4 regions of the Bacillus sp. 37MA genome follow, and region 1 is predicted to be linked to each of the others. Evidence: predicted binding sites of a transcription regulator. Region 1 holds the regulator's gene; each other region holds the start of a gene.
What was found. Region 1 encodes LexA, which represses DNA repair genes until DNA is damaged. Its sites were predicted from a motif close to CGAACATATGTTCG; they were not measured.
Positions count from the first base shown of each region.

Region 2: the regulator LexA is predicted to act here: its motif matches at 3,044-3,057, upstream of uvrB (excinuclease ABC subunit UvrB).
Region 3: the regulator LexA is predicted to act here: its motif matches at 4,091-4,104, upstream of A3M5_RS0108090 (YolD-like family protein).
Region 4: the regulator LexA is predicted to act here: its motif matches at 3,428-3,441, upstream of A3M5_RS0103840 (ImmA/IrrE family metallo-endopeptidase).

Region 1 is NZ_KB889752.1:1,011,219-1,016,978, reverse strand. Features, by position in the region: gene tkt (transketolase) at 1-1,458, opposite strand, end outside; gene A3M5_RS0105665 (DUF896 domain-containing protein) at 1,588-1,821, opposite strand; gene A3M5_RS0105660 (YneB family resolvase-like protein) at 1,894-2,547, opposite strand; gene yneA (cell division suppressor protein YneA) at 2,554-2,865, opposite strand; gene lexA (transcriptional repressor LexA) at 3,020-3,637, shown strand; gene A3M5_RS0105645 (ABC transporter permease) at 3,934-4,719, opposite strand; gene A3M5_RS0105640 (ABC transporter permease) at 4,723-5,514, opposite strand; gene A3M5_RS0105635 (ABC transporter ATP-binding protein) at 5,507-5,760, opposite strand, start outside.
Region 2 is NZ_KB889752.1:2,673,957-2,679,716, forward strand. Features, by position in the region: gene uvrA (excinuclease ABC subunit UvrA) at 1-964, opposite strand, end outside; gene uvrB (excinuclease ABC subunit UvrB) at 977-2,953, opposite strand; gene A3M5_RS0114920 (CsbA family protein) at 3,114-3,350, opposite strand; gene A3M5_RS0114925 (YfbR-like 5'-deoxynucleotidase) at 3,415-4,053, opposite strand; gene A3M5_RS0114930 (PDZ domain-containing protein) at 4,189-5,382, opposite strand; gene A3M5_RS0114935 (trans-sulfuration enzyme family protein) at 5,471-5,760, opposite strand, start outside.
Region 3 is NZ_KB889752.1:1,419,357-1,425,116, forward strand. Features, by position in the region: gene A3M5_RS23695 (hypothetical protein) at 1-193, opposite strand, end outside; gene A3M5_RS23700 (AAA family ATPase) at 136-759, opposite strand; gene A3M5_RS25760 (DUF6744 family protein) at 683-904, opposite strand; RNA gene ssrS (6S RNA) at 1,765-1,961, opposite strand; gene A3M5_RS0108085 (Y-family DNA polymerase) at 2,404-3,687, opposite strand; gene A3M5_RS0108090 (YolD-like family protein) at 3,677-4,015, opposite strand; gene A3M5_RS0108095 (replication termination protein) at 4,176-4,535, shown strand; gene A3M5_RS0108100 (hypothetical protein) at 4,555-4,824, shown strand; gene A3M5_RS0108110 (ketoacyl-ACP synthase III) at 5,120-5,760, opposite strand, start outside.
Region 4 is NZ_KB889752.1:734,510-740,269, forward strand. Features, by position in the region: gene A3M5_RS0103825 (GerAB/ArcD/ProY family transporter) at 1-998, shown strand, start outside; gene A3M5_RS0103830 (thermonuclease family protein) at 1,108-2,202, opposite strand; gene A3M5_RS0103835 (hypothetical protein) at 2,260-2,709, opposite strand; gene A3M5_RS0103840 (ImmA/IrrE family metallo-endopeptidase) at 2,912-3,394, opposite strand; gene A3M5_RS0103845 (cysteine hydrolase family protein) at 3,779-4,405, shown strand; gene A3M5_RS0103850 (hypothetical protein) at 5,034-5,264, shown strand; gene A3M5_RS0103855 (zinc-ribbon domain-containing protein) at 5,729-5,760, opposite strand, start outside.

The sequences.
Region 1 (5,760 bases):
CATTGCGCGTAATGAAGACAATTGTTCAATCGGCTCATGTGTCGGACCATCTTCTCCTACCGCAATACTGTCATGTGTGAATACATATGTGACAGGAAGACCCATCAACGCTGCTAATCGAATCGCTGGACGAAGGTAGTCAGAGAACACGAAGAATGTCCCGCCAAATACTTGAAGACCGCCATGTAGGGCCATACCGTTCATCGCCGCACCCATTGCGAATTCGCGTACACCAAACCAGATGTTGCGTCCTTCATACTGTCCTGGCATGAAATCGCCAACGTTTTTGATTGTTGTTTTGTTTGAACCAGCAAGGTCAGCAGATCCACCGATAAGTGTCGGTACGTTTTTCGCGATTGCATTTAATGCATCACCTGACGTTGCACGCGATGCAGAAGCTGTTCCTTCTTTATAAACAGGCAGATCAGCATCCCATCCGTCAGGAAGTTCACCGCTAATCGCTTTTTCAAGCTGTGCCGCCAATTCAGGGTAGTTTTCTTTGTATGATGCAAATGATTTTTCCCATTCAGCTTGCGCCTGCGCACCACGACCAACAGCGGCTTCTTCAAAACGGTTGTATACTTCGTCCGGCACGTGGAAATCTTGATCAAATGTCCACTTGTAATAATCTTTTGTTAACTTCATTTCGTCTGCGCCTAGTGGAGCACCATGTGATTCAGATTTACCCGATTTGTTTGGAGAACCATAGCCAATCACTGTTTTTACTTCGATGATTGTTGGACGGTTGTCTTCTTTTTTCGCAGATTCAAGCGCGTTTGTCACAGCTTCAAGATCGTTACCATCTTCTACACGGATATAATTCCATCCGTATGCTGTAAAGCGGCCTTCTACACTTTCAGAGAATGATTTGTCCAGATCTCCATCAAGTGAAATGTCATTTGAATCATAAAGAAGAACGAGACGATTTAATTTCAAATGTGCTGCAAGCGACGCTGCTTCTGATGCAACACCTTCCATTAAATCACCATCACCGCAAAGTGCGTATGTATGGTGACCAATGACTTCGTGTCCATCTTTGTTATAAACAGATGCAAGATGACGCTCTGCCATTGCCATACCGACAGCCATCGCAATCCCTTGGCCAAGCGGACCTGTTGTTGCTTCAACGCCGTCTGTATGTTTATATTCCGGATGACCCGGTGTTTTACTTCCCCACTGACGGAAATTTTTAAGCTCGTCAAGTGGCAAATTATAGCCAGCAAGGTGAAGCAAGCTATATAAAAGCATGGAACCGTGACCTGCAGACAATACGAATCGATCCCGGTTAAACCATTGTGGATTTTTCGGATTGTGGTTCATCACTTTCGTCCAGAGTGCATACGCCATCGGAGCAGCACCCATCGGCAAACCCGGATGGCCGGAATTCGCTTTTTCAATTGCATCAATAGATAGTGTACGGATTGTTGTGACCGCTAGTTGGTCTGTTTTATCAAACATGTGATCCATCCTTTCAAAAGGTGATTTACTCCTCTATATTAAATGTCTTTTGAAGAATACACAACAATAAAGCAGAACAATGTGAAAAAAAAGAGAAAATCATCAGATTTTATCTTTTTTTAACATTCCTTAATTTAACTTTTTTCTTTTTTGAATGTCCCGCACCTTTTTCGGCGTCACTTCATCGCCTGTCGGATCAAAAATGCGGACAGATTCGACTGTCTGACGCATTGATGAGCGGAATGTTGTTAAATATTCTTTACGAAGCGCGGATTGCTCTTTTAATTCGGCATCCGTCAAAGACGTTTCTTTCGCTTTTTTCGCTAGTTCATTTATGCGTGCAATCTTTTCAGATGATAACAATGGGATCATGCTCCTTTCTATTTATGCCGTTATCGTACACAACAGAACGAACCATGACAAGAAAAAAGCTTCCTAGTTGATTAATTCACTTTCTTTATATTCTATGTAACGCCGGTGAACCGTCGCGCGCGAAATATTGTACCCGAATCCGCGCAATGTTGCGGCGATTTCCTCGTATGTTAAGCCATTTTCACGAAGCCGAACAATCTCTGTCACCGGGATTTCTTTCCGACTGCGCCCTTGATCATTGCCACGATTTTTTAAATTCTTTTCAGGCCGATATCCTTTGGCCACCGCCCGTTTCATCCCCCGTTTAATCTTCAAATTATGAATTTTCCGTTGGTATTCTTCTACTATGCTGACAATCTGCAAAATCATTGAATCCGAATCAGACATGTGCAGTTCACCGTCATCTGCAATGCTATAAACCACTACACCTTCTTTAAATAAACAATGGATAAGCGCAATTTTAGCATTGCCGCGTCCAATTCTCGTTTCATCTTGAATTAACACGGCATCAATATCATCACTTTTTACTAGATCGAGCAGCTCGAGCATACCTGGCCGGTCGAGATCATATCCACTCGCCTGGTCTTTAATAACCGCTGCCGTTTGAAATCCTTTTGCTTTTGCTAGTGCTTTTAGTTCTTCTTCCTGCCTCTCAAGCGATGTTACCTGCTCTTCCTTTTCTGTACTCACTCGGCAATATAAAACCGCTTTTTTCATCTATCATCAGTCTCCATCCGCCAGTTGCAGCCCACCGTCGCTTTTTACAGACGGCACCGGAATGATAAGCTGTTCGCCTGGCAAAATTTTCGTTGTGATCAAACCATTTTCGTCCTGTACCCATTTAATGAATTCTATCTCATCCATGTCATGAAGTGTTTTGTACTCTTCTGCCAAACTCCAGAGCGAATCTCCTTTTTCCACTTTTATTTCAGAATAGGATGGGGCCTCTACTCCGTTAAAAGTAAAATAGAAGGCTGCTAATATAATCATCACGGCTAATGTTAACATAAATGCATAATTTTTGGCTTTTCCCAATAAGAACACCCTTTCCTCGAATACTCGTTCGTTACATATTCTCATAATAAAACGAACGCTCGTTTCAGTCAAGAAGAATTCCGAACCTACGTTTGTCATTTTCCAGAACACATGTTATACTGTAGGCAAACACAAAATAAGAGAGGTGTAGGTAATGACAAAACTATCAAAACGTCAGCAAGACATTCTTGATTTCATTAAGGATGAAGTACGAAGAAAAGGGTATCCACCTTCCGTTCGTGAAATTGGTGAAGCGGTTGGACTCGCTTCAAGCTCAACTGTTCATGGACATCTGGCAAGACTTGAAAGCAAAAACTATATTCGCCGCGATCCAACAAAACCGCGTGCGATTGAAATTTTAGACACGGATAGTTCTGTACCAAAACAGCACCCCGTTAACGTACCAGTCATTGGCAAAGTGACTGCCGGCATACCAATTACAGCCATTGAAAACATTGAAGAGTATTTTCCGCTTCCTGAACGACTCGCTCCACCAGATGAGAACGTATTTATGCTTGAAATCGTCGGCGAAAGCATGAAAGAAGCTGGCATTTTAAATGGTGACTACGTTGTTGTCAAACAGCAGCAAACAGCGAAAAACGGTGATATTGTTGTTGCTATGACAGAGGATGATGAAGCAACGGTTAAACGTTTCTTTAAAGAAGCGGATCATATCCGTCTTCAGCCTGAAAACGCATCCATGGAGCCAATTTTGCTTCCAACGGTCACCATTTTAGGAATCGTCACCGGCGTGTATCGAGAAGTTATTTAAAATGACTGCCCGTCCGTATACTCCACGTTATGATGGATCAACCTGGCGTATGACAATACAAAAAATCCCCTCGGTCTCAGGGGATTTTTCAAAACAAATAAAAAACACCCTGTCAGAAGACAGAGTGTTTTCTCGAAATTTGCGGCGTCCAGACCATGCTCCACAACATGTTCCTAAAAGGAATGTCCGTCCGTCTTACGCAAATGAGCTCATCGCATACATAAATATATAAAATTTTTCACTCATTGTCAACATAATTCGTCATAGTATGAAAGGAACGATTTATTACGGTTCGATTAATTTCCTGCCCCTCTATACTTTGTGACACCGATATTCCACATAACGACAGAGATCATAAAGAACATGATACCTGCCACGGGTGTCATAAACGCGTACACATACCAGTCTTTCCGACCTAAAAAGTAGGCTGCTGGATAGACGCCGACAAATGCAAATGGCAAAATCCATGTAAGCACAAATCGGATGACATGATTGTAAATATCAACCGGATAACGACCGTAGTTGCCAATATTGTATATCATCGGCATGATGCTTGTCGGGCTGTCGGACCAAAAACTAATGCTCGCAATGAGGACAAAAATCGCTGAATATACAAGCGTGCCGCCTAATACCATGGCGACAAAGATAAACGGATCGTACCATGAAAAGCTTAACTCTAACCTGCTTCCTGCATAGAACATGACACCTATCCCGGTGATCACGCCAAAGAGCGATTCAAGTTCCATCCGCTCAAGTACAATTTGAAAAAGACTATGAATCGGCCGCGTTAAAATGCGGTCCATTTCTCCTTTTACGATATACCGTTCATTGAAATCCCAAATGTTAAAAAATGCTCCAAAGATCGCAAATGGCACGAGAAAAAAGCCATAAATAAAAATAATTTCATCCCGCGACCAGCCGCTAATAAAAGATGTATGATTAAAAACGAGTAAAATAAAAATGAAATTAACCGCTTGAGATAACAGGTCCGACACAATTTCAATGACGGTATCAACACGGTATGTAAACCTCGTCTTCAAATACTGGGCGGCATATTGAAAAAAGATCGCTGCATATTTCATCTCTTATCCCCCCTGAACGACTAATTGCTTTCTCGCAGTGAGCCATAGTACTTGAATTGGCACAGTCAAAATTAACACCCATACAAATTGAAATAATAGCGCATTCACGGCCGCTGATCCGCTCAAACTTTCCGTGAAAATCATGCTCGGAACATAACTGATTCCTTGAAACGGCAGAAAATCCATTATCCGCTGCGCCCATCCGGGGAAAAAACTAATCGGCAGCAATAATCCTGAAAAGAGATCAATAATGACACGTTTTGCCCGAATCAAACCTGCATTATTAAAAAAGAAAAACGTCAAAATTCCTGTTAACAAGTTAATTTGCATATTGATTAAAAAGCTGAATACTAGTGCCAGCACAAATAAAAGCCACACAATCGGATCAGCTGAAAATGTGATCGGAAATATAAGCGCAACAATGATCATGCCGGGAATCGAGAAAAACGATAATCGGAAAATACCTTCCCCGAATCCTTGCATCGTTTTCATAAGTAAGTAGTTGTAAGGACGGATCAATTCAACCGCAACTTTGCCTTCTTTAATTTCCTGCGCGATTTCCCGATCAATATTATTGAAATAAAAGGCCCTTGCCATCCACGCAATCGCAATATATGAGGTCATTTGAAGAACGGTCATTCCTTCAATCGACCCTTTGTCTCCATAGATTGCTGTCCAAAGAAAGTAATACGCTCCAATATTAATACTGTAAATCAAAATGCCGCTGTAATAATTCGTCCGGTAGGCAAGCATCATAAGAAAACGAATCCGGATCATTTCAATATACTTACCCATTCATAATACCTTCTTCATAAATATTGCGAATAATGTCCTCAATCGACATTTCATGGACTTTTAAATCCATTATTTTATGCGCAGCGACGACGCAGCCAATTGCATTTGAAATGATCTGTTCATCATTTTTCACGTTTGCGACCCATACATTGTTCCGATCTCCCGGCGTCCATACAGCATCAAACCCTACCAATAGCGGCGTTAACCGCTCTTTTGTCATATGAAGATCCGCAAACTGAAATTCAA
Region 2 (5,760 bases), 1.7 Mb from region 1:
TTAATAGCTGCGGATAATACTGCGAACTAACTGGTTCCCATGGAGCGATGGCATTTTCATTAAGCGACAGCTCCCGATTCGGTATAACGAGATCAACATCAACTTTTTTCTTCATACCAAGGCCATCACATGACGGACACGCACCGTACGGACTATTAAATGAGAACATGCGCGGTTCAAGTTCACCAACTGAAAAACCACAGTGCGGGCAGGCATGATGTTCACTGAACAGCAATTCTTCTTTTTCCATAACATCAATAATAACGTTGCCTTCACCGAGACGAAGCGCCGTTTCAAGTGAATCAGCTAGACGCGCCTCTATCCCTTCTTTAATGACAATCCGATCAATAATGACTTCAATCGAATGCTTTTTATTTTTCTCAAGCTCAATCTCTTCCTCAAGATCACGCATGTCCCCGTTAACGCGGACACGTACGTATCCTTGCCGTTTCACGTCTTCAAATACTTTAGCATGCGTCCCTTTTCGTCCGGAAATAACCGGTGCCAGCACTTGTATTTTCGTCCGGTCTTCAAGTTCCATCAGGCGATCAACCATCTGTCCGATCGTCTGTGATGAAATTTCAATATCATGAATGGGACAAACTGGACGGCCGACCCTTGCATACAATAGACGCAAGTAATCATATATTTCTGTTACCGTCCCGACGGTAGAGCGCGGGTTGCGGCTCGTTGTCTTCTGATCAATCGAAATCGCCGGTGATAATCCTTCAATTGAATCAACATCCGGCTTATCCATCTGTCCTAAAAACTGACGAGCATAGGCAGACAGAGACTCAACATAGCGTCGCTGTCCTTCTGCATAAATCGTATCAAATGCAAGTGATGATTTCCCCGATCCAGATAGTCCTGTCAATACGACAAGCTGGTCTCGTGGAATCGTTATATCAATGTTTTTCAAATTATGGGCACGTGCCCCTTTTACCGATATATGATCAATAGCCATGAAAACTCACCTCTATTCTGATTTCAGTTCAAACAATGCATCGCGAAGATCAGCAGCTCGTTCGAAATCAAGCGCTTTAGCTGCTTGTTTCATTTCCGTTTCAAGACTGATAATCAGCTTATTACGCTCTTTTGCTGTCATTTTCTTCCCAGTTGTTTTCGATGTATACGTTCCACCATCTTCCGCTACTTGTGTCACACGGATCCCATCGCGAATACCTTTTTGAATCGTCGTCGGTGTCACACCATGCTTCACATTATATGCTTCTTGAATTTCACGGCGGCGTTTCGTTTCATTTATTGCTTTTGTCATTGAATCCGTGATTTTGTCGGCATACATAATAACATGCCCTTCTGAGTTACGAGCAGCACGACCCATCGTTTGAATAAGCGACCGCTCTGAACGAAGGAATCCTTCTTTATCTGCATCCAAAATGGTCACGAGTGACACTTCCGGAATATCAAGTCCTTCTCTTAACAAGTTAATGCCGACAAGTACATCATATTTTCCAAGACGCAAATCGCGAATAATTTCAATTCGCTCAAGCGTTTTAACTTCCGAATGTAAATATTGTACTTTCACACCGACTTCTTTTAAATAATCGGTTAAATCTTCGGACATTTTTTTCGTCAATGTTGTGACAAGCACACGTTCATTTTTCGCCACGCGGTCATTAATTTCGCCGAGTAAATCATCAATCTGTCCTTCAATCGGTCGAATTTCAATAGTTGGATCAAGCAGTCCAGTCGGTCTAATAATTTGCTCGGTCATGTTTGGTGTTTTTTCGAGTTCATACGGACCCGGCGTTGCCGATACGTATACAACTTGATGATTGCGATCTTCAAATTCAGTAAATGTCAGCGGCCGGTTGTCTTTCGCAGAGGGCAGGCGGAAACCGTGATCAACAAGCACCTGCTTCCGTGCCTGATCACCATTAAACATGCCGCGCACTTGAGGCAATGTCACGTGCGATTCATCGATGACCATTAAAAAGTCATCGGGAAAATAGTCAAGCAACGTATACGGTGTTGAACCAGGCGGACGAAGCGTTAAATGACGCGAGTAGTTTTCAATGCCCGAGCAAAAACCCATTTCGCGCATCATTTCGAGGTCGTAGCGCGTCCGCTGTTCAAGCCGTTGCGCTTCGAGCAATTTTTCTTCTGCACGCAGCTCTGTTAACCGTTCTTCCAGCTCTTCCTCAATACTCTCGATCGCCTTGTTCAGTTTTTCTTCACGGGTAACGAAGTGAGACGCCGGGAAAATGAATACATGATCACGGTCGCCGAGAATTTCACCGGTAAGCGGATCCACTTCTCTTATTCGGTCAATTTCATCACCAAAAAATTCAATACGGATGCAATAGTTATCGTGGGATGCTCGTAAAATTTCGACCACATCGCCACGTACACGGAACGTCCCGCGCTTAAAATCAATATCATTTCTTTCATATTGGATATCAACAAACCGTCTCAGCATTTCATTGCGGCCGATTTCCATACCTTTTCGCAGTGAAATACCCAATTCACTGTATTCTTCAGGAGAACCGAGTCCGTAAATGCACGAGACGGACGCGATAATGATAACATCCTTACGTTCAAATAAAGACGACGTTGCGGAATGGCGCATTTCATTGATTTCGTCGTTCACAGTTGCATCTTTTTCAATAAACGTATCGGTATGCGGCATATACGCTTCTGGCTGATAATAGTCATAAAAACTAACAAAATATTCAACTGCGTTATCTGGAAAAAACTCTTTAAACTCGCTGTATAGCTGGCCAGCAAGTGTTTTATTATGTGCAATAACGAGTGTCGGCTTCTTTACTTCTTTAATAACATTAGAAATGGTGAAGGTTTTTCCCGTACCCGTCGCGCCAAGCAGCGTTTGATGTTTTTTCCCGCTCTCAATTCCGGCAACGAGTTCAGCAATCGCTGCCGGTTGATCGCCTTCCGGTTTATATTTTGATACTAATTTAAATTCCTGCTCCAACGTACAGGTCCCCCTTTAATTCCTTTAGCATTCTCGTTTATTTATAATTCCCATTTTAACATGAACGAAACAAAAAATGCCAGCGGAAAGCGCACACTAGTTCGGATCGAGCGCTATTGCTCATTTCTTAATAAAAAAAACACCAAAAAATTTTTCGGTGTCAGTTTAATTTTAATTTCAACTGCTTCATCATCCGGTTGGACAGCCATAAACCAGCTGTCAGCGAAGCAGCATCAATAATAATGAGTTCCCACGTATGGGTATATCCTTTATAGGCAGATGCAGCAATAAGCGCGACCGTTAGCACAAGACCAACAAACTGGTTGTATGTCACGCGTGAAAACAAGACCACAAGCAAGGCAGGCATCAACAACGCCAAGATCATCTTATCGACCATCTGCGTCCTCCTAAAATTGTTTTCTTTTATCATAGCTCATTTATTAGTAAGTGAAAAGAATAGATTACTCATGACGGTGAATAATGCGCTCCGTTAAATCACGCAATTCACTATGCGGCATAAACTTCTCCGCAAGCATGTCTGGCATGATATGTTCAACGAAATATTTTACACAATGCAGCTCTTTGAATTTTAATATCGTATTTAACGCTTCTTCATAAATTTCAAAAAAGAGCGGATCCGGGTTGCGCTTTAAAATTTCACCGTATGCTTCGTAAAGCAAATCTACTTTATCGGCAACGGATAAAATACGCCCTTCAAGCGATCCATCTTTTCCTTCTTTCAATCGTCTCAAATATGCTTCATGAAATTCTTTTGGAAATTCCTCTTCAATAAATTTACGTGACATCTGTTCTTCTACCTGTGAAAACAATTCCTTCAATTCAACAGTCGCATATTTGACCGGTGTTTTAATATCCCCTGTAAACAGCTCTGCATAATCGTGATTAAGCGCCTTTTCATAAAGTGACCGCCAATTGACTTTCTCACCGGCCAGCTCCTCTACCGTACCTAAAAATTGCGCGATTTTCGTCACTTTAAAGGAGTGCGCAGCAACTGTATGCGTCTGAAATTTAAATTTCCCTGGCAGTCGGTACAAATGTTCAAGATCTGACAAACTTTTAAAATATGTATGTACACCCATGTTGTTTGCTCCTTTTCCGCATATTATGCCTATTGTACCGGCAAATGTACACAAAAAAAAGAAAATCTGCTCTGTTTGACTAAAAACGGACGCATTTCATTTTTTGACACAAAAAACGCCCTGCAATGAGGGCGTCTAATCAGTAAATATAGAGTCATCCATATATTCTTTTTCTTCAGGCGCAAAAATTAAGCCGAGTTCATGATGGTCATTTGTATAAATGGATCCTTGTACGAAACGAAGCTGGTCATTCGTCCCAATCACCTCAAGTTTGCAGTACGCCGCATTTTTTTGGAGTGCTTTGTAAAATTCAGGTTCACTGCTAACCTGTACATCGTTTACTTTCGTTACGATTTCACCAATATCAAGTCTCATTTTCCGTGCAGGTGATGCGGGAAGAACGCCAGCAATAATGACTCCTTTCGATTGCTTCGTGAAAAAGTAAGAACGGTGTTTTTCATAATTGTAATGACGGAGCATAATCGCTAGGCGAGCAAGTGCCGCAAACAAAACGGCGACCGCAGACAACTGCCAGATCCAGTAAGATAAGATCGCGATGAATAGCGTGAATACACCGGCTATGATGACACTTTTCCCAGTCGATTTAACAGCAAGTGATGGCAATGTACTTCTTACTGTCATCGAAAATCCGATCAAAAACGGAAATAAAACGAAACTATAAGAGACAGCACCTGTATCAATAACCGGCCACCAGTCCGCGAACGAAGTGAGTGGTCTACTCGATGGAACTGGTAAAAAGACCGGAACGAGCCAAAGCCGGCGTGCAAGATGCACAGCCGTTTTTAAGCCGCGTTTACTCGTTTCAATACGCGGTGATGTGCCTTGATGACCTCGCTTGCGGATCAGCACGCCTTCTGCTATGACGAGAAGTGCGGTAACAATCGAAAGCACGGACAAAATCGCGTTTAAATTCAGATTGTCATACGGAATAAACGGGTAGTCAAACCAGTCCGATAAAACGAATATGCCGTAAGCGGCCCCCATCGTCCACGCTGGTGACAGAAGAAAAAAGCCTCCGATGCTGAAGATAATTAAAACCGCTGCTATAAAGTTGAGCAGTCCCGATGGCAATGCCAGTCCGGCGGCTATCGTGATCACAGATAACACAGTACCGATCGCAAGGCTCGATGGCAAAATAAACCGGATTTCCTGATAAATATCATAGATGCGCGTGCTGAAATCTTTTCGTTCACGTGTTACGCGAAACATCCCGACGATAAACGCAAGAATGAATGAGAAATAAAAAATAGGATGAATAAATAATTTTAACGCAGCAGAAGCCAATTGTAAGAGCCAGTCTAAAGCCATAAGTGTCCCTCCAAAACGTTGCACACAATTCTTTCCTTTATTGTAACAGAAAGTTTGGGCGAGCGTTAACTGTCAAGACACTTTTTCGTCAAGCGCCAGCCAATGCGTTCTCAAGCTGGCCGATAATATCAGCTGCTTCTTCAATTCCGATCGAGATACGAACCGTCTTTTCTGATACACCGACTGTCTGCTTTTCTTCCGGTGACAAAGCGCGATGGGACGTACCGAACGGCCATGACACTGTCGTTTCGACACCCGCAAGTGATGGAACGAGCTGAATCCAGCCGAGTGAACGGAAAAAGCCTGATTCATCGGCATCATCCGCAAGATGAATGGTAACAATCGCGCCATTTCCTTTGTCAGATACGGTCGTTGGAT
Region 3 (5,760 bases), 410 kb from region 1:
TTTCCCACAATCCATTCCGCAGAATAGATAGATCAGCTGGCATCACTTCAAAGCGTCCGTTTAAAGCGGCATTTGCTCGAATAAGCGGTAGTGCCTTCATAAAGCGGCGGTCAGAAATCTGTATGCCATTATCTTTTAATTCATTTCGAATGGAATTGATCGTAAAAATAATATCTTTCGGAATGTTAACCATATCTGCAACCATCTGCGGTCAGCCAGTTCGTCAAATGAAATGGCAGGTAGAGGAGTAACGATGGTGGTTTCCGATTGAAGTATTTTTATAAAATTTCCTTCTTCTCCTATATATTTAAGATCAAAACGAAGAAGAAAGCGGTCATATAGCGCTTCAAGTCCCTCGTCTTCCTCTGGATACTCGTTTGAGGCACCAATAACGGTTTGCAATGGTGATTTAATTGGAGTTCCATCGTTATAGAAAATACGTTCATTTACTAAAGTCAAAAACGTATTTAATATCGCGCTGCCTGCTTTAAAAATTTCATCCAAAAAGGCCATATGTGCTTCTGGAAGCTTTCCTTTTGTATTTCGGCGATATACATCTTCTTCAAGAGCGCGTAGACTTAGTGGCCCGAATAGTTCCTCTGGTGTACTGAATCTTGTCAGTAACCATTGAAAGTAATTAAAGCCTGAAAATTGACCTGCAATATCCATTACCAGTGCACTTTTAGCCGTTCCAGGAGGACCGAGTAAAAGACAATGCTGAACGAATAGGATTTGGCAAGTAATCTTCCGAAATACCATAAGAAAGCAATCCTTTCCGAAGGGCTTCCCGATCATAAAGATCTTCTCCAACCGAGTACCAAGTGAGATAACCGATAATGGCTAAATCTTCTGTTGGTTGTTGTACAGCAGACACATTTTCGAACACCTTTTTTTCATTTGTCATGTTGATGTAGCTCCCTTTTTTTCATTTTGGATATAAAAAAAAGGCAGAAATTTATTGCTGCTGTGCAGCAAATAAACTTCTACCTTTTATATCTTACCTTTTTAAACATTTCACGTTAGAGTATCCAAGCGCATAGCAAAATAAGCGTGGTACTCAAATTAATTACACATTAGTGTCCATCTTTTGCTCGTTATCTCTTAAAAAAGGGAAGGTTGGCACGCTACGGACTTTCAAGGATAAATAAAAACTAGGTAAAGTATACCATGTTGAAATCATTGTGTGAATAGAATTGGAAATATTTCATTATGTATAGGGATAATAAAGTTGTTTAATTTTGGTTAACAAATGACCGAAACTGTTGAGTAAATAGGTTAAACACCAGCTTTTTATTCAGTGTCTAGCTTCTCAGAAATATTCTTCAGAAGAATTGATGTCTCTTTTTGACCCTTAAGTATTTTCCAGAGAAACCAAGCGATAATAGCAATAGGAATAGTAGAAATCACTATCGATATAAGAAGTGGAAGGAATTGTTCAAGAAAAATCAATGGTAATACCTCCTTTTGATAATTATACTATGAAAATCCTCTTGAATACTTAGGATAAAGCACTTCTTTAGTTCCATCTTACTCAACAGTTCGTCGAAAAAGTTAAACAACTTTATTGTCACTTTTAAATATCTTTATTATTTTTCTAACAACTTTATTGTTCGTGAACATTCTCTCACCCTAAAAAGAATACTCGGTTTTTACTCGGAGGTTTTTGGCTTTTCTGGCTGCCAATAAAAAGATGACAATTAAACAAACCGATAACACACAAAAGACCAGCTTCCAAAAGGAAACTGGCCTGAATTTATTAGTATTATGTAAGCCGCCTTTGCCGTTGATATAGAAGAAAGTTTTAAACCACCACTCCTCAAAGTGGGTGTTCGCAGAAACCATCCTGCATGTCCTCATTGGCGAGAAAACGAACGAGGCTTGTCATTCCGGATTCAATTTAAAACTCCCTGTTATAGCTTAGAGGTTTAAACTTTATATCGTTACGTACAATGCAGCTTATATTTATATATTACATGGATCAATCAGTGATTTCAATGGTAGTTGTTACCCTGTATTCCTAAATGAACCTGACAATTAATTCACTAAAAAAAAAGAAAGGCAATATGCAAAAAAACTGTAGCAGTCGAAAATGAAACAGGCTGAAAAACGTTGATTTGTTGCGGATGTATAGAAAATGAATAAAGATTATTTGGAGTAATTGACATAAGTGTTGATATATAAGTGTTTTCAGAGAATTAAACAGGTCAAGGACAGATTCGACGAAACAAAAACACAATTACACATTACTACTTGTGTAATGTTAATTGAATAACATATAAAAACATCCTGCATTCAGATTAATACAGGATTTTGAACAATCTTTTTTCATATAAGCAAACTTTATTTTAAATCCAAACAAGCGGTTTTTTATCATATCAATATAGTTTATTTGAATTTATTAAATTATCCCTTATGTCCTCCTATATGATTTGCTCTGCTTAAATACGTTCCACCTTTCATTAGATTGTATGCTTTGAAAATGGCATCTTTCCCATAACGACTCCTCAACTCACCCATCACCGTATCAATCACATGGCTTTTTTCCATCACATCTGCCGTTGTAAATAAATCAAGTTGTTCATATTCAAATTTGCGCAGTTTACCGCAGGAAACATATATTTGTCGTACAGGCTGTCCCTGCCAGTGCTGTCGAAAGATCTGGATGAAATGACTGGTTAACTCCATCGTATGGTTTGTATTCTTCGGTAGTTGCATTTGTTTATTGAATCCTCGTTCCTCAATATCACGAGAATAGGATACGGTCAGCGCAATTTTTGCAGCAGCTACCCCATGTTTACGGAGCCGAGAACTAACCTCGTCCACCATTTCTTTTATAACGATGGTAATTTCATTTTCTTTATAATAGTCCCTCATGAGCACTTGTCCCTTTGAGAATGACTTTTCTCCTTTTGGAAGGCTGTCCCGTTCAGATAAAATGGTGTAGTCTACGCCCCAGGAATGATAGTATAACTCTAATCCCATAATACCGAACCGATCCTTCAACTTATTTTTATCTGCGTGCGCCAAATCGTAGACGCTTTCAATTCCTATCCTTTTCAGCCGTTCTTCATAGCCATAAGAAATGCCCCACATATCTGTTAGCTTTGGAATACGCCAAATCGTTTCGGAAATGTTCTCATAGCGCCAATAGGCCATCCCATTAGGTGCTTTTTTTGCTTCGTTATCAAGCGCTAATTTGGCAAGCAAGGGATTATCCCCGATTCCAATCGTTACGACCAGCTTTAATTCTTTAAATATCGTTTGCTGAATTTTCCGAGCAATTTCAAACTTATTCCCATGCAATTTAGTTACAAAAGTCGTATCAATGACCATCTCATCTATCGAGTAGATGTGTAAGTCTTCATCAGCAACAAATCGCTTCACGATGTCCACGATCATTTTATTTACCTTCAAATACAGCCCCATTGAGGGTTCAACAATGATTAATCGAGGATCATTTCGATTGATCTCCCAGTTCCTTGAGCCAGTGGAAATCCCCATTTCCTGCTTTACTCTAGGGCTTGAAGCTAATATAACCGATCCCGGCCGTTCTTTATTTGCAACAACGATCACATACGCATGAAGCGGATGAATCCTACGGCGGACAGCTTCTATTGACGCAAAGTAAGACTTAACATCAATAAAAAGCAGATCGCGTTTTGGCAGTGTACTATAATCAATTTCCATACTCGTCGCCCGCTTCTACAAAGCGAATAGAAACAATGTCCTTTAAACAGAACATTCCCTTTCCAATCAGTATCAGACGCCCATTATGGCTATTTAATGACTGTACAATGCCAGTAGCTTCAATATAAGGAAGTCCGAACGTATTTACTTCGATTAAAATCGGTTTCGATTGATGATACGATTCATTCACCATTCGATTAAACTCTTCTGCCGCTTGTTCATCCAGAAAAAGCGGCGGTTTTTCTGTTTCGTCCATTTTAATCATTTCCACATGTTCAGATAGTAACATGCCCTGCCATTTCAACATCTTTCGGTCATTATAGAGCATTTTGTATCCCTCCTATGGAACAAAGGTTCTTTTTATATAGTATACAAACGTAAGTTCCTTTATTCAAGCGTATTCAGAATAAATGTTTGGTTTATGTATTATGATGGGATATATAATATGAAAAAGGTACAATGTTAAATAAAAGGAGTGTGAACTTTACATGCCAAGAGGTGAAGGAAAGTTTCTCATTAAGCAACGGGCCTTTTTAAAGCTTTATATGATTAGCTTTGTCGAAGAACACAAAGTATATGGCTTGCAGGCAATGGATGAACTAAAAGCTAAGTTTAAACAGTTAGGTTATGAACCCCAGCACTCCGAAGTATATCGTTCATTGCATGAGTTAATTGATGATGGCATTTTGGTTCGCCGTAAAAAAGCAATAGAAGGCATGAAATATAAAGAAGTGGTTGTGTATGAGTTGATTAATCTAGAAAAAGCAAAATTATATAAGAAACAAGTGAAAACGGATCTTGATCGCAGCATGAGTTTGCTACGAAAAGCACTAGAAGACGTTTATTAAAGACAAGAAGGGGTGAAAAATGCTTATTTATCTGAAAAGTTCCGCATCCGCTATTATTACAGCGGTTTTTTCATTAAGCTTTATACATGGAATAATGAATGGTGATTTTTTAATTGATCAAATTTATTTTATTATTCTCTATGCTTCAGTTTTTGGTTATCTGTTTGGCCTACTAGGTGTAGCTTTCCTGTTTTTGATAAAGCACAAAGGTTATACCAGCTCAAAAAGCTACTTTATTTTTTTGTTCTTAGGTGTAATTATTGGAGACACTGCAGAGTTCATTATGTAGCTTTAGAATAAAGTTTGATCAAAAATATCGATTGAATCCTTATTTAGTGGCAAACGAAAAGAAACCATTTTGAAAAAAGATTGATCAAAATGGATTCTTATCTATCAGGTTTATGTGTCGTTTTATAAAAAAGATTGATCATTTTATAATGTTGATCTTTAACAATTGCGCATGATTGCTTAAAAAAGGTGCACAAGATATTTAACGTCTTTGGAGCCAGGTTAAGAATTCATCAAGGATTATTAAAAGAGCCTGATTTGATATTTCATCTTTTGAATCAAGCATTGGTTCCATATCATATGTTCCAATTAATAAGCAATCCTGCATGTGCCAAACCACCTCCGAAGCCATATAGTAATATCTTGTTACTTTTCTTGATTTTCCCTTCAAGTACGCCCATATCTAATGATAATGGGATAGTGGCTGACGAAGTATTACCATAATCAACTAAGCTATATAATGTTTTCTCTATCGGAAAATCAGTTTTTTCACATATTGATTCAATCATTCTTAAATTTGCACTATGAGGTACAAACCAATCAACATCACTTAAAGGAATGGATGTACTTTCCATAACGCTTTGCATTCCTTTTGGAACAGTAGTAACAGCCCATTTGTAAACCTCACGTCCATTTTGAACGATTTTATCACTATTGATTAAATCCTCTCCAAACATACGTTTTGATAAGTTTGAACAATATAAGCTTTTTCCTTTATCCCCTTCTGAACCCAAATGTGAAGTCAGAAAACTTGGTTGTTTTTCGTCAAACTCTACAAGCACTGCTCCTCCACCATCTCCAAATAAAATGCAGGTAGATCGATCTTCATAATCGGTAACTTTAGATAGAGTTTCTGCTCCAATAACAAGAATTTTCTTGTGTAAACCAGAAGTGATTAATCCATTGGCTACATGCAACCCATAAGTAAACCCTGCAC
Region 4 (5,760 bases), 280 kb from region 1:
AGGACGCCTGGCTCGCGATACTCATTGCAATGGCCGGTGGTTTTTGCCTGTTTTTCATTTATTACAGCCTTTACTGCTACTATCCGGATCTTCCGCTGACGGAATATGTGCAAAGATTACTAGGATCCTTTTTAGGAAAAGTGCTCGCCTTCTTTTATGTTCTCTTTTTTGTGTATATAGCTGTAAGGATATTGCGCATTTTCGGGGAAATGCTGATCACCATTGCTTACCCAGATACACCTTTATTTATCATCAATGTCCTGTTCATTCTGGTGATCATTTATACGGTTTATAAAGGAATTGAAGTCATCTCCCGAACAAGTGAAGTGTTGTTTATCGCCATGTGCTTGCTTCTCTTGAGCGGCTTCCTTTTACTGATCATTTCAGGAATTATTCATCTCGAAAACGTAAAGCCGATACTGGAAAAAGGAATTTCTCCGGTGATCAAAAACGCTTTCACACACACGCTGTTCATCCCGTTTGGAGAAGTTATCGTCTTTGCGATGATTTTCCCTTATGTCAAAGAACGTGAAAAAGTGAAACGCACTGGATTATGGGCCATGGGCACGAGTGGTCTCCTATTGGCGCTTTTCGCAGCGATTAACATAAGTGTTCTTGGTGTTGATCTTACTTCCCGTGCATACTTTCCTCTTCTCGCTTCGATCCAGTCGATTGAAGTAGCTGGATTTTTGGAGCGTTTGGATATTTATTTTATCCTTTTTGCGATGATCGGCAGTTTTTTTAAAATAAGTATTTATTTCTATGCGGCGGTGATGGGAGCGTCTCATTTATTTCATGTGAAGCACCCTTCCCGTCTTGCTTATCCGATGGGCATTGTCATTTTACTTTTATCTATGGCCAGTGGAAGTAGTATTATGGAACATATTCAAGAAGTGGTAAAGATTATACCGCTGTATGTTCTTCTTCCTTTCCAAGTCATCATCCCTGTTCTTCTCCTCATCATTGCTTTTTTCAAAAACAGAAAGAAAGCAGTCTAGAAAGAATAAGATAACTTTTAAGGAGAGATCCATTTTAGTTACAACATCCCCGCCAGCTGCTGTTACTCTTTTTGGTTAGCACAAAAGCAGGCGGGGGAAGTATTATATATTAGTTCTCACAAGCCCAATTATCTTTATCACGATCATGCTTTGATTCGTAAGCAGGGTGATCGGAAGCGACGCCAGCAGGGTACACTTTTCTCAACTCTGTGCAGTTCTGATAGGACTCATATTGAGCAACCGGTTCTGGGTCGGGAGCAGGTTGTGGTTCAGCAACAGGAATTGGCTCGGGTTCTTCTTGAACTGGAGCAGGTATCGTCTCTGGTTCTTTATTTGATTCAGAATTATAACCATCGTCCGTCGCGTAATTTTCAATAGACCATATCCCGATTGCTTTACTCTTTGCATCAGCCTGTATTTTTTCAAATTCGTCAAGGTACTGCGTATTCGGTGGATATACAGCTACACGAGCTAATCCTTTTTCTAACAGCATCTTATTAAACATCTTTTCTCCGACATACACGTAGGCAAGCAGACGACCATAACGATCTCGTTCTTCGATGCCCGGTTCAATCTTTACTTCTACACCCGACAGTTGTTCAGTCGTAAAGGCAGATGCTTCTGGGCCGAATGGTTGCACGCCTTTTTGCGGATGCTTTGTTTCCGGCGTATCGACAAGAATCAGTCGAACGGTTTCTTCTTTGCCATCTATAGTCACTTTTAGCATATCGCCATCTACGACTCTATTGACCGTAACGGCAATTAACCCGTCAGGAAGGGAACTGGCTGCTTGTTCCTTATTAACAACTGCTGTAGTTGCCGGAGCAGCGACTTCTTTTGCGACCTGTTCTTCTTGCTGCAGCGTATCTTCTAATTCTTTTTCTTTAGCAGCTAATTCTTTTTCACGTTCTTCAAGAGCTTTCTCTTTTTCATCTAACTCTTCTTGCTTTTTCTGCTGTTCTTGAGTGACTTCATTTACATTTTTAGAATCAGAAAAAGAAGGTAAAATAAGAAGGAGAAAGATCCCCGCCGCGACAACCCATCCAGGCTTTGAAACCTTATTTCGTCCATGTCTTTTATTCCGCAATTCATAAATACCATAAGCAAGAACAGCCAGACCTATTAAGGTTAATGGAGCATTTATAATAAGACTAAGAAAAAATAATGCAACCAAGGCAATAAGGCCCCACTTGATAAATTTCATATTGTTTTCCTCCTTTAATTAAGTTTGGTTAAGAATATTAGTTGTGGGAAAGTTCACTCACTTCACAACTTCACCCTCAATCAATTTTGCTTCAACAAGTGGAAGAAGCCTTTCCGGATCTATACCTTTGTAGATTCCGTACACTTTTATATTAGAATTCAATTTAAACTTTTCATCAGTTTCATTCTCTACCCAATAGGCAATAGCATCTTCATCTTTTGCTAATGTGAAAGTAGTGCCAGCTGTAACAGCATTGTCATCACTTAATTCATCAGCATGTGTAACATCGCCATCAATAACAACTTCAGTTCCTTCCTCGATTCCTTCTTCAACCATTGTTTTATAATTTAGTACTTGAGCATCCTTTTTAAGCTGTTCTTCGGAAGACAATACAGCTTCTTGTGATGAAGAGTTACTTCCATTAGTAAAGTCTTCATCACTATTACAACCACCTAAAATCAATCCCACAGACAATAAAGCAACTCCTAAAACCCAGATTTTTTTCATTTTTGTAACCTACTCTCAATTTATTGATTCATATTTATTGCGTAAATAGTACCGGTGTGTGATTAAAATAAAAAACGCCATAGCGTGCTGATAATGCCTGATAAGTCATTCTATCTATCTTCCTATAAAAAAAGGCTGATTTCCACACTTTTCCTTCGACACAATGCGACAAAAAGTAAGTGAGAAATAGAAACCTTTTCTTTTATCCGTAATACACCATAGAGGGTTGAATCAGCCAACGTTCAAGCCGTTCTTCGGCAAAATCATATTCAACACCGAATGTTTGAGCAATAATTTCTATAGCTGCTTGCTTATGATCTGTTAAGTCAAGTTTTTCGAGCAAAAAAGTCGGAATACAAAAATACAGGGCAAAGCTATTCGCCTGCCATTCCTGCATCCTTAAAAAGAAGGGAGTAAGTGTATAGTGATTCCCTGCATGGCGCAGCAGATGACAGAGCTCATGAGCAAATTCCTGCCATTGCACAGCAGGGGAGAGATTTTGATTCAGCATGATAAATGAAAATTGTTCATGCTCTATGCACTTGCTGGCGCCATTTACATAATCAACGACAATACCAAGCTTTTCGGAAATTTGTTCAGGGTTTAGTTGTCGAGGATGGTGGATTCCAATGTTCATGTAGAGATTTTCGATAAAATCTTCTAAATGTGTTTTCGTATAGACCAAAGTGACCGCCTCTTTTCCAAATTAACAGATATAGGAATGTATGTTTGGTATAATTATACAGCAAAAGCTTATCTAAGGAAAGGGAGAGTTTAGAAAATTATCATATTATCAACTGAAAATGGCTCTGTTAGTGAATAGTGTTAATTTCCTTATTGAACTAACGGGGCAGGTTGAACAAGTAAGGTGAAATACAGCTCTTTTTTATGTTTATTGGAAGGAAATCATACAAAAAAAGAAATGGGGTTTCTATGCAATAGTTGTATTTGTTTATCCGTACTTTATTGTCACTCATTAAATTCAAAATTTCATTTTCCTAAGGAATTTTTAATCAAAGTAGTTCATATAATCGATAAGTCAAAACATAAAAAAGGTGGGAACAATTCTATGTTTAAACCAAACCCAGCGAATACTGCAATAGTTATTACTGACCCTCAAAATGACTTTTTGTCTCCAGGCGGAAGAGGATATCATTTGACAAAGGCTAACATTAAACAGAATAATACTTTAGCCAACTTGGAACTACTATTAAGCACTGCCCGTAGTAAAGGTTATCAGCTCTTTGTTTCCCCGCACTTTTTATATCCACATGACTATGATTGGCAGTTTACAGGGAACGAACAAGAGATGTTGATTAGTTTGCGTGTTTATCAGAAATTAAATCAATTTAGTCCTCCAACTCCGGAAGCCGATTATGTTCCAACTTTAGCTCCGTATATCTGGGACAAAACATCCGTCATTGCAACACCGCACAAGGTGGCCAGTCCTCAGACAAATGATTTGGTCTATCAACTAAGGCAACGCAGAAAAGAACAAGTAATTTTGGCTGGGGTATTATCAAACGTATGTGTTGAATCGCATATGAGAGATTTAATCGAAAATGGCTTCAAGACAGCTGTTGTTTACGATGCAACTGCCACGATTAGTGAAAACGATTTTCATGCTGCTGTTACGAACTACCGAGCTTTCAGTAGTGCTACATGGACAACACGTGAAGCCATTTCAAATATGTAATGATACTCTTAAAAAGGCATACTAAAGAAGAGATTATTCTTTGATTAATTGTAATGTTGCAGCCGTTAGGTGCTTTCATTAACGATATCCAATAAGTCCATTCTTATAAAATTTAGATTCAAGTACAGTGTGTTTCATTAGATAGATTTCCACCATATCCATTGCTAGTTCCTGAATCTCTCCCATCATCTTGTAGCACTTTTTCAAATATCTAACCGATCTTGATACAGACCTACTTTTCGATAATTGCTTCCAACTTAAACATCACAGCAGTTCTGGGTGATTTAAGCTCATGCGATATGATAGCAACAAATTCACTTTTATTCATACTTCTTTATTAGCTAGTTCAATATCACCAATAACTTTGATTTTGTAAAGGTACGGAAAAAGATAAGTTCGTGTAAACGACCTTTCTGCAGTTTTTTATTATGAATATTTACGATTTGTGAGTTTGTGAAGAATTGTACTTAAATTAACGGGTGCTTTTGTTGAAAATGGGAGTTGCTGCGGCAGCTCTTTTCTTATGTAGCAAACGGGGCCGGATTGTTCAACAAGGAAGTTAAAGAATAAGCATTGAAGTATACTTACATACAATAATTATAGGAGATGAAATAAAGGAGGAAAATCAATGGATTTTTATTGGATTGGTCTTATTTTTTGGTTTTTAATTGGAGCTTCGGTTCTTTTATTTATATGGGGGTATATGGAAAAATATTGGGAAGCATTTTTATTTAGTGGAATCGCACTAATACTACCATCACTATATTTCTCTGGTGTAGAAAATTGGTTTAGATTACTTGTCTTGCTTCCTTCGATTTCTTTTTTTCTTGCTTTTCACACAAGAAAAAGAGCTATGTAATTATCAGGTTCTTGTTGCACTAACGAGTGCGTTAGTTCAACAACAGAGACAAAAAAGGCCGATTTTTTCGGTCTTTTTTCTTTAGTTAAAATCAGCACTGAATTTTAACAGAGCCTACAAAAAGAAGTAATTTTAAAACTGTGAAAATTGAGTTTTTAAAAGAAGAAACGGAGAGCATTAAAGAGAGAGTCAGAGCAGTAAAAGAGCAGCTGCTCAAGCGTAATCAATAAGTAAGAGCCGTATCAGTCAGTATACTGGTACGGCTTTTTATCTGTTTGGTAAGAGAGAGAATAAACAAAATTTCTAAAATTGATTCTTAAACTTTAAACTTTCTCGGTAGAGAAGACTTCAATTGGCTTCCAAGTAAACAGTAATTGGCTGAGAGCCGGATTATATAGATCATTAAAAACCGCAAAACCATCAAAATAGGATGGTTTTGCGATCTTCGTGCTAACATATAATATTTAATTATTTGCAGTTCTGCATTTACGACATG